DNA from 2 places in the Variovorax glucosi genome. Region 1 is predicted to be linked to the other one. Evidence: predicted binding sites of a transcription regulator. Region 1 holds the regulator's gene; the other holds the start of a gene.
The links. The regulator NrdR, encoded in region 1, represses ribonucleotide reductase genes. The targets are predictions, from matches to a motif close to CACNANATNTNGTG.
Positions count from the first base shown of each region.

Region 2: ACSFA3_RS20175 (ribonucleoside-diphosphate reductase subunit alpha) is a predicted target of NrdR. The motif match lies at 3,889-3,902, and genes of this name have one in related genera.

Region 1 is NZ_JBPJZE010000001.1:545,947-551,348, forward strand. It holds gene ACSFA3_RS02670 (DUF748 domain-containing protein) at 1-548, opposite strand, end outside; gene ACSFA3_RS02675 (lytic transglycosylase domain-containing protein) at 930-1,781, shown strand; ZMP/ZTP riboswitch at 1,804-1,942, shown strand; gene glyA (serine hydroxymethyltransferase) at 1,983-3,227, shown strand; gene nrdR (transcriptional regulator NrdR) at 3,253-3,696, shown strand; gene pilV (type IV pilus modification protein PilV) at 3,874-4,482, shown strand; gene ACSFA3_RS02695 (PilW family protein) at 4,479-5,402, shown strand, end outside.
Region 2 is NZ_JBPJZE010000004.1:370,541-375,942, forward strand. It holds gene ACSFA3_RS20170 (ribonucleotide-diphosphate reductase subunit beta) at 1-613, opposite strand, end outside; gene ACSFA3_RS20175 (ribonucleoside-diphosphate reductase subunit alpha) at 776-3,757, opposite strand; gene ampD (1,6-anhydro-N-acetylmuramyl-L-alanine amidase AmpD) at 4,051-4,620, opposite strand; gene ACSFA3_RS20185 (sigma-54-dependent transcriptional regulator) at 4,613-5,402, opposite strand, start outside.

The DNA of each region.
Region 1 (5,402 bases):
AGGAAGGGCACCTGGAAAACCAGATCGCGCAACTCGTGTTTGCGCTTGACGGTCTGGTCGTCGAAATCGATCGAACCGCCGGAAATCGCGATGTTGTAAACAGCAAAGCGCGCGGGTTTTCCGGGCGGCGTCTCGGGCGCGCTGGCGAGCTTGGCCAGGATATCGTCGATGTCGTACTTGCCGTCGGCCATGTGGGTCAGATGGACCGCCGGCCCCTCGACAACGACGGCATCGATCACCGGTGCCAGGCGCACGAGCGACTGGATCTCGGCATTGGCATAGATGCGCTGGATTTCGAGCTGAGACCGGGCTCCGTCAGCGGTCGCGATGCGCAGGTCGCGCAAGGTGAGTTCGAGCGTCCAGGGTTTGAAATCGATCGAGCCGACCGTGACCTGCCGGCCGAGTTTCTCGGAGGCGATCCGCTGAATCTGGCTCTCTGCGATCGGTGGCACGGCGAGCCAGGCAACGAGCCAGAAACCCAGCAGCGACAACACCGCGATAGCGCCGCGGCGCACCCATTTACTCTGCATCAAGGAAGCCCGATTCATCGACGGAGTGTGCCGCAGAAACGGCACCGTCCCGATGCCGGGCTTCTCGACGCGGCGCCTTCCGACACGCACAGCGCGAAGATTAGGAAAATACCGAATAAACAAAAGTTCTATATCTGATAAACCTCTAGTTGCATAAAGAATTGATTCCTTATTATTGACTGGGTATTAAGCGCCTCCTAGAATTCGGCTCGCCCGTGCCACCCTTGTCGCCGGGCCATCCAGATCCGCTGCCGAAAGTAAATCTTTTCGGCTACATCAGAATTCCGCGCTCCAACCTCTTCACGCGCGGTCCTGATTCATACCAATCAGCGTTGCAGCCGGTGTCTCCCATTGCCCTCGTGGCGTTGGCGCCCCGGGGCCGCATAGAAAGGAACAGCGATGAGCAAGGCGTTAGAAGCCACAGCCCGAGGGCTACGGACATTCGGATCCGATGTGGTCGACGGCTTTTTTGAAATCATGCACAACGGCTTCGCTCTTCTCGGGCTGGCCACTGTGTTCGCGGTGCTGGCCCTGATGGCCCGCCCCGATCTGCGCGCGTCCGGCGAAGCCCATCTATCGGGCTGGCTCGACTCGCGCAAGCCGGTGCTCGTGGCCGATGCGACCGCGCTCGACGTGACGGCCATCGACCGCACCACGGCGGCGAGCCCGCGTGATCTGCCGAGCCAGCAGGCCGCAGTCGCGTTCTGGCTCAGCAAGAAGTACCGTGTCGCCGCGGAGCCGCTGAGCGTTCTGGTGTCCGAGGCCTATTCGCTCGGCAAGCGCACCAAGCTCGACCCGACGCTGATCCTCGCGATCATGGCAGTCGAGTCCAGCTTCAACCCCTTCGCTCAGAGCCACGTCGGCGCGCAAGGGCTGATGCAGGTGATGACCCGCGTTCACGTCGACAAGTACGAAAGCGCCGGCGGCTCGCTGACGGCGTTCGATCCGGTCACGAACATGCGCGTGGGCGTCAAGGTGCTGCAGGAATGCATCGCGCGCGCCGGCTCGCTCGAAGCCGGCCTGCGCTATTACGTCGGCGCCGCCAATCTGGAAGACGACGGCGGTTACGCGAATAAGGTTCTGGCGGAGCACGAACGCCTGCGCCTCGTGGCTGGCGGCTCGAAATCGGTGCCGACCACGCCAGCTGCTGCGCCGCCTGTCGTTCGCGCGCAGGGCACGACGCCGCGTCCCGCCCTGCCTGTCGCCGATGCCGGCGACGGACAAAAGGTCGCAACCCTCGCGGGCTTCTGAGCCTTTCCGGGTCGGCTACACTCGAGAAGTACGCGACTGGCGATAGGCGCTGCCCCGTTTTCGGTGGTTTGCGCTGACGTGGAATACCACTGGGAAGCGTACCGCCCGCCATCTTCGAAAGATCGGATGCGGGTGTTCAGCCGTTCGCCTGGGCAGCCCTTGTTTGGTTGAAACAAGGACCACCGTCTTCAAAGGACTGCCATGTACCACCGCGATATCCTGGTCGAACAGACCGACCCCGAAATCTGGGCTGCGATCCAAGCCGAAAACGCACGCCAGGAACACCACATCGAACTGATCGCAAGCGAGAACTATGCTTCTCCGGCGGTCATGCAGGCCCAAGGCTCGCAACTCACGAACAAGTACGCCGAAGGCTATCCGGGCAAGCGCTACTACGGCGGCTGCGAGCATGTCGACGTGGCAGAGCAACTGGCCATCGACCGCATCAAGCAGATCTTCGGCGCCGACGCAGCCAACGTGCAGCCGCATTGCGGCGCTTCCGCCAACGAAGCCGTCATGCTGGCCTTCCTAAAGCCCGGCGACACCATCATGGGAATGAGCCTGGCCGAAGGCGGTCACCTGACGCACGGCATGCCGCTGAACATGAGCGGCAAGTGGTTCAACGTGGTCAGCTACGGCCTCGACGCCAACGAAGCCATCGACTACGACGCCATGGAGCGCAAGGCGCGCGAGCATCTGCCCAAGCTGATCATCGCCGGCGCATCGGCCTATTCGCTGCGCATCGATTTCGAACGCTTCGCCAAGGTCGCCAAGGAAATCGGCGCGATCTTCCTGGTCGACATCGCGCATTACGCCGGCCTGGTGGCCGCAGGCGTGTACCCGAACCCGGTGCCGCATGCCGACGTCGTCACCTCGACCACGCACAAGAGCCTTCGCGGCCCGCGCGGCGGCATCATCCTGATGAAGGCGCAACACGAGAAGGCCATCAACAGCGCGATCTTTCCCGGCCTGCAAGGCGGTCCGCTGATGCACGTCATCGCGGCCAAGGCCGTCGCCTTCAAGGAAGCGATGGCGCCGGAATTCAAGATCTACCAGCAACAGGTGATCAGGAACGCACAGATCGTCGCCGACACGCTGATCGAGCGCGGCCTGCGCATCGTCAGCGGCCGCACCGAGAGCCACGTCATGCTGGTCGACCTGCGTGCCAAGGGCATCACCGGCAAGGAAGCCGAAGCCGTGCTGGGCAGCGCCCACATGACGATCAACAAGAACGCGATCCCGAACGATCCCGAAAAGCCGATGGTCACCAGCGGCGTGCGCATCGGCACACCGGCCATGACCACGCGCGGCTTCAAGGACGAAGAAGCGCGTCTCACGGCCAACCTGATCGCCGACGTGCTCGAAAATCCGCGCGATGCGGCGAACATCGACGCCGTGCGCGCCAAGGTGCACGCGCTCACCAGCCGCTTCCCGGTCTACCGCTGACTGCTGCCGACCGTCCGGTGACCGCATGAAGTGCCCTTTCTGCAGTCACGCCGAAACGCAGGTCGTCGAGACCCGCGTTTCGGAGGATGGCGATTTCGTCCGCCGCCGACGACAGTGCAGCGCCTGCGACAAGCGCTTCACGACGTATGAGCGCCCCGACGTCAACTTTCCGGTCGTCGTGAAGAAGGACGGCAGCCGCGCCGACTTCGATTCGCGCAAGGTCCGCGCTTCGATGATGCTTGCGCTGCGCAAGCGACCGGTCGGCATCGCGCAGATCGACAACGCCCTTCTGAGCATCGAGCAGAAGCTGCTGGCCAGCGGGTTGCGCGAGATCGAATCGACGCAGGTCGGCGAGCATGTCATGCGCGAGCTCAAGCGGCTCGACAAGGTGGCCTACGTGCGCTTCGCCTCCGTGTATCGCAGCTTCGAGGACGTCGACGAGTTTCGTCAGCTACTTCGCGACATCTAAAGTACTCACGCCGATGTCTTCGCGGTTGTGCATTAACACCCCGAAAACCTACGACGACAAGCGCCACGCCGAGCGGTTGCATACGCCGCTCGAAAGGCTCGAAAACCTGGATCCCGCCTAACAGAATGCCGCACCAGACCGCCTTGCAAGAAGGCGGCTCAACAAGGTGAGGCACGCTTGGCGAAGAAACGAACATCCCTAGCGCAGAAAGCGCGCGGCTCGACACTGATCGAGGTGCTCGTCGCCGTCCTGCTTCTGTCGATCGGCATGATCGGGATGATCGGTCTGCAGGCGGCGTCGCTGCAGAACAACCGCGAGGCGCGATTGCAATCGACGGCCGTGCGTCTGGCCACCGAACTGGCCGAGCAGATGCGTGGCAATCGCGGTGTCGCTGCCCTTCCCGACGCAGCCACCAATCCGTACCTGCAGGCGAATGCCACTGCTGCGCCGACGAAAACCGCCGTCGACTGTTTCACCGCCAGCTGCGCAAATCCGCTCGACGTCGCACGCTGGGAGATCGACGACTGGCTGCAACGCGTTTTCTCCCCCGACGGCGGACTGCCGGCCGCCCGCGTCGTCGTGTGTTTCGACCAGACACCGTACGACAGTGCCGGGTTGCCCCGCTGGGCATGCTCAGGCAGTGGCGATGTCGCTCAGGTCAAGCTCGGATGGACGCGCGCGTCGACCGACCGTTCGCTCACCGGCGCCGCCGCCTTCGCGCGTGCGGGCGACCCTGACAGCCGTCCCGCCGTCATGCTGCCCATCGCCGCCGGCTGGCCGTCATGAACCACCCCTTGCCGCCCGAACGTCGCGTCGCCCTTCTTCGAATCAGAAACTCGCGCGGCTTTACGCTGATCGAGCTGATGGTGGCACTTGCACTGACGCTGCTGGTCGTGATCGTCGCCACCGCGGCGCTGCAGGTCGCGCGCCGTGGACACGTGACGACCGACGCGGCAAGCCAGTTGCTGGACAACGCGCGTTTCGCCGCCGATGCGGTCCGCAAACTGGCAGGGCAAGTCGGCTATCTAGACGCCGACATCGCCGCCGAAACCGATAGCGGTGGTTTCGTCGCGGCCGGAACGACTGCCGCGGAACCATTCGTGCAAGGTACGGACGACGCCATCTATCCGTCGGCCGCAAAAGGCATCAACGGCAGCGACATCCTGGTATTGCGCTCGCAGGCCAGCGCCATCGTGCCAGGTTCCACCAAATCCGACGGCACCATGCTCGACTGCATGGGCGCCCACATCGAACAGGTACCGTCCGACCGCTCCGATGCGAGCGTCAGCATGCTGTTCCTGAGGGTCGGCAGCGACGGGGAGCCGTCGCTCATGTGCGCCACCGGCACGACGAAATCGGGCGCGACCACGATGGAGCCGACCATCCAGCCCATCGTGCAGGGCGTGGAAACCTTCCAGGTGCTCTACGGCGTCGACGGTGTGTCGCCGAATACCCGAGCCGTCGGCACAGGCGACTCCGTGGCCGATCGCTACTTGCGCGCATCACAGGTGACCGTACCGGGCGATGTCGAAGGAACGCGCCTGAACTGGCAGCGCGTGCGGTCGTTGCGCATCGGCCTGGTGCTGCGCGGCGCGCCGAACCTGGCGCAGGACCGGACGATCCGCACGACCTTGTTCCCACTCGGCGAGGCCATGTCGGCCGCCGACGATGCCGGGGCCCGCTTCGTTCCGGCAAAGGACGGGCGG
Region 2 (5,402 bases), on a different contig from region 1:
CGCTCTCGTCCAGACCCAGCGATTCGACTATGTACTGGTAAGCGTGCGTGTGGATCGCTTCCTCGAATGCCTGGCGCAGCAGGAACTGGCGGCATTCGGGCGCAGTGATGTGACGGTACGTGCCGAGCACGATGTTGTTCGCGGCCAGCGAATCGGCGGTCACGAAGAAACCGAGGTTGCGCTTGATGATGCGACGCTCGTCTTCGGTCAGACCATTCGGGTCTTTCCACAACGCGATGTCGCGCGTCATGTTCACTTCCTGAGGCATCCAGTGATTGGCGCAGGTCGCGAGATACTTTTCCCAGGCCCACTTGTACTTGAACGGCACCAGCTGGTTGACGTCGGTCTGGCCGTTGATGATGCGCTTGTCGGCCGCATTGACGCGACGTGCGACGGCGGGAACTGCAGGAACAGCGGTTGTCGCAGTCATTGCAGTGGTTGCGGGCGGCGTTGCGATTGAAGCGACTGCCACCGAAGGTGCGACTGCAGCGACTTGCGCGGTCGGGAGGTCCATCGAGCGTGCGCGTGGCACGTCGTTTTGCGATGAGCGATGCGGCTCTTGCAGCACCTCTTCTTGCGCGGATGGTTTGACTTCTTCGTCCCAGGTCAACATAGAAAAATCCAATGCTCAAATTATGTGAGCAACGATGAAGGGTTGCAAATTGCAGCTCTCACCGCGCCCGAATTATCTCGTGCTTATTCATGCTTATGTTGTCCGCATGCATCGCTATTTTTGTCAGGCGATGCCGCGAACCAACTTCGCATCAGGCCGACGTCACTGGCAGGCTTCGCAGGTCGGATCGTCGACGCCGCAGAACGCGATGTCGGTTGCCGGAATCGAGTTGAGTTGCGCCTGCGCAGCCATCGCTGCCGCTTCGATCGCGCTCATGCCCGCAGGTGCTGCGGACGATGTCGATGAGTCGCTGCTGCCGCCCGAAGAAACCGCGTTCAGACGCCCCGATTGCACGGTCGATTTCTCGGCGTGCGTCGCGCTCTGCGTGCGAAGGTAGTAGGTCGTCTTCAGGCCGCGCAGCCAGGCGAGCTTGTAGGTCTCGTCGAGCTTCTTGCCCGAGGCGCCGGCCATGTAGATGTTGAGCGACTGCGCCTGGTCGATCCATTTCTGGCGACGTGCCGCAGCCTCGACCAGCCACCTGGTTTCGACTTCGAACGCCGTGCCGTAAAGCGCCTTGATGTCCTGCGGCACGCGATCGATCGGACGCAGCGAGCCGTCGAAGTGCTTCAGGTCCATGACCATCACGTCGTCCCACAGTCCGAGGCGCTTCAGGTCGCGCACCAGGTAATGGTTGATGACCGTGAATTCGCCCGACAGGTTCGACTTGACCGACAGGTTGCCGAAGCAGGGTTCGATCGACGCGTCGACGCCGATGATGTTGGAGATCGTGGCGGTCGGTGCGATGGCGACGCAGTTCGAGTTACGCATGCCGTCGGTCTTGATCTTCTGGCGCAGCGTGTCCCAGTCGAGCGTGGTCGAGCGGTCGACCTCGACGTAACCGCCGCGTGCCTTTTCGAGCATGTCGAGCGTGTCGATCGGCAGGATGCCCTGGTCCCACAACGAGCCCTTGTAGCTCGAATAGGTGCCGCGCTCCTTTGCCAGATCGGTCGATGCCCAGTAGGCGTGGTAGCAGATCGCTTCCATCGATTCGTCGGCGAACTGCACGGCTGCGTCGGATGCATACGGAATGCGCAGTTCGTACAGCGAATCCTGGAAGCCCATCAGGCCGAGGCCGACCGGACGATGGCGCAGGTTGGACGTGCGCGCCTTCTCGACCGCGTAGTAGTTGATGTCGATCACGTTGTCGAGCATGCGCATCGCGGTCGAGATCGTCTTCTTGAGCTTGGCCTGGTCCAGAACCTTGGTGGCAACGCCGTTGGCGTCGCGTGTGCCGTCCTTCAGATGCTGCAGCAGATTGACCGAGCCGAGGTTGCAGACCGCGGTTTCCTCGTCGCTGGTGTTCAGCGTGATCTCGGTGCAGAGGTTCGACGAGTGGACCACGCCGGCGTGTTGCTGCGGCGAGCGCACGTTGCAGGCATCCTTGAACGTGATCCACGGATGGCCGGTCTCGAACAGCATCGTCAGCATCTTGCGCCAGAGGTCGCTCGCCGGAACGGTGCGCGACGGCGTGATCTCGCCGCGTGCGGCCTTGGCTTCGTAGGCGACGTAGGCGGTCTCGAATTCGGCGCCGAACAGGTCGTGCAGCTCAGGCACGTTGTTGGGCGAGAACAGCGTCCAGTTGCCCTTTTCCATCACGCGACGCATGAAGAGGTCGGGGATCCAGTTGGCGGTGTTCATGTCGTGCGTGCGGCGGCGGTCGTCGCCGGTGTTCTTGCGCAGCTCCAGGAACTCCTCGATGTCGAGATGCCAGGTTTCGAGGTACGTGCAGACCGCGCCCTTGCGCTTCCCGCCCTGGTTCACGGCGACGGCCGTGTCGTTCACCACCTTCAGGAACGGCACCACGCCCTGCGATTCGCCGTTCGTGCCCTTGATGTGGCTGCCGAGCGAGCGGACACGCGTCCAGTCGTTGCCGAGGCCGCCGGCGAATTTCGACAGCAGCGCGTTTTCCTTGATCGACTCGTAGATACCGCCGAGGTCGTCGGGCACCGTCGTCAGGTAGCAGCTCGACAGCTGCGAGCGCAGCGTGCCGGCGTTGAACAGTGTCGGCGTCGACGACATGAAATCGAACGACGACAGCACTTCGTAGAACTCGATGGCACGCGCTTCCCGGTCTTTCTCGCCGAGCGACAGGCCCATCGCGACGCGCATGAAGAAGGCTTGCGGCAGTTCGATGCGGGTCTTGCGGACGTGCAGGAAGTAGCGGTCGTACAGCGTCTGCAGGCCGAGGTAGTCGAACTGCAGGTCGCGCTCGGCCTTGAGCGCGGCGCCCAGGCGCGGCAGGTCGTACTTGAGCAGTTCGGCATCGAGCAGTTCGTTGTCGACGCCCTTCTGGATGAACTTGGGGAAGTAATCGACGTAGGCCTGCGAGCGCTCCACCGGCATCACTTCGCGGCCGATGATCTCCTTGAAGATCGTGTGCAGCAGCAGGCGTGCGGTGGCGAAGGTGTAGTCGGGGTCTTTCTCGATCAGCGTGCGTGCCGCCAGGATCGACGCCTTGTAGACCTCGTCGAGCGGTACGCCGTCGTAGAGGTTCCGCATCGTCTCGGCTTCGATCGGTGCGGCGGTGATGGTGTCGCCCAGGCCTTCGCAGGCGGATTCGATCAGGCCCTTGAGCTCGTTGAGGTCGAGCGCGACGCGCTGGCCGTTGTCGAGCACATGAATCGTCGGCACTGCAGGCGCAACCTGCGCATCCTGCTTGGCGCGCTCCTGCATGCGGCGTTCGCGATAGAGCACGTAGGCGCGCGCGACTTCGTGGTGGCTGCCGCGCATCAGGCCGAGTTCGACCTGATCCTGTACGTCTTCTATATGGAAGGTGCCGCCGCCCGGACGCGAACGCATCATGGCGCGCACGACATTCTGGGTGAGCGTGTCGACGGTTTCGCGCACGCTGGCCGAAGCCGCGCCCTGGGTGCCATGCACGGCCAGGAAGGCTTTCATCATCGCGATGGCGATCTTGCTCGGCTCGAAAGGAACGACCGACCCGTTGCGGCGAATGATCTGGTAGTGCGCCAGCGCTTCGCTTTCGATGGGTGCGGCGACGTCGCGCTGGGTCGTCGCGCCGGAAGGCCGCGGAGCGGTATTCGGGACGCGGGAGGTCGATGGCGTGTTGGATGCTGTTTGCATTGAGTCCTCGGTGTGGCGGATTTGTCTGGGTGAGCCGCAAACGCGCTAGGCAGTACGCATGGGCTATGTTTCGACAGCGTTTTCTGTGCCGGCGACCGAAGTTCGACATCGGACGCGTTTGGGCAGACGGACACTATATCTGGGGTCAGAAAGGTCTACAACCCACTACCTGTAGTGCTTTTCCGATTCTTGGACACCGTCTTTTCGGCGCATTTCTGCTGGAAGCCGCATGCCTTCTAGGTTTCAGGCGCCGCGCGACTGCTGCCGGGCGAGCAGCTGAAAAAAGTCTTTTTTTAACCCGATGGTGTTGCTTTGTCGTTCCAGCCAAGAAGAGTAAGAAGAAGGTTCCAATCAAACCCGGGGCCTGGATCGATCTTGCGTTCTGGTGCGATGTCGGAGTGTCTTGCGATGCCGTCGATCGGGTATTTGGCCGCGATCGCCGGGCAAAGACGCGCCAGGGTGTCGTATTGCGCCGGCTCAAAGGTTTCGCCTTCGAGTCCTTCGAGTTCGATGCCGATCGAGAAGTCGTTGCAGTTGGAGCGGCCGCGCCATGAAGACGCGCCGGCATGCCACGCACGCTCGTCGCAGCTCACGAATTGCCACAGCGCTCCGTCGCGCCGCACATAGAAATGCGCCGAAACCTCCATCCCGCGGATCCGCTCGAAGTACGGATGCGCGCTCCAGTCGAGCCGGTTAGTGAAGAACTGCTGCACTTCGTCGCCGCCGTAGATGCCGGGCGGCAGGCTGATCGAATGAAGGACGATCAGGTCGACCGCCGTACCGGTCGGTCGCGGACCGAAGTTCGGCGAGGGCAGCTGCTTTGCCGGCTCGTACCACCCGTCCCGCCACGTGCGCTCACTCATCGGCGAATCCGCCTGGCCCGGCCGGCGCGTCGTCGCCGTTCGGCATCGCGATGCCCAGACGCGCAATGCGGTAGCGGATCTGCCGCAGGCTCAGGCCGAGGCGTGCAGCCGCGGCAGTGCGGTTGAAGCTGCTTTCGCGCAGCGCCCGCACCAGGATTTCACGCTCCTGCTGGTCAAGGTAGACCTGCAGGTCGGCCGGAACGTCCGACGGCGAAGCGGTCGCCTGTGCCTGAAACACCGGAGCCGTGGCCGTGGCTGCCGAAGGCGATGAGACCGCCAGGTTCGGCGCAGCTTCGCCGCCCATGAAATCCAGGTGAAGTTCGTCGCCGTCGTTGAGCGCCACCGCGCGATGCAGGAGGTTCTCCAGTTCGCGCACGTTGCCATGCAGCGGCTGGCAAGCCAGCTCGTCGACGACGCCGGAGGACAGCACCGGCACCGGCATGCCCGCGTCATGCGCGATGCGGGAGAGCAGCGCAGCGCACAGCACCGGCAGGTCCTCGCGGCGGTCGCGCAAGGCGGGCACCGCGATCTCGATCACGTTCAGCCGGTAGAACAGGTCCTGGCGGAACCGGCTGGACTGAACCTCGGCCTGCAGATCCTTGTGCGTCGCGCTGACGATGCGGACATCGACGGCGTCTTCCTGCGTCGAGCCGATCGGCCGCACGCTGCGCTCCTGGATCGCACGCAGCAGCTTGGACTGCATGGCGAGCGGCAGGTCACCGATCTCGTCGAGAAACAGCGTGCCGCCGCGCGCAGCCTGGAAATAGCCGTCGCGATCGGCT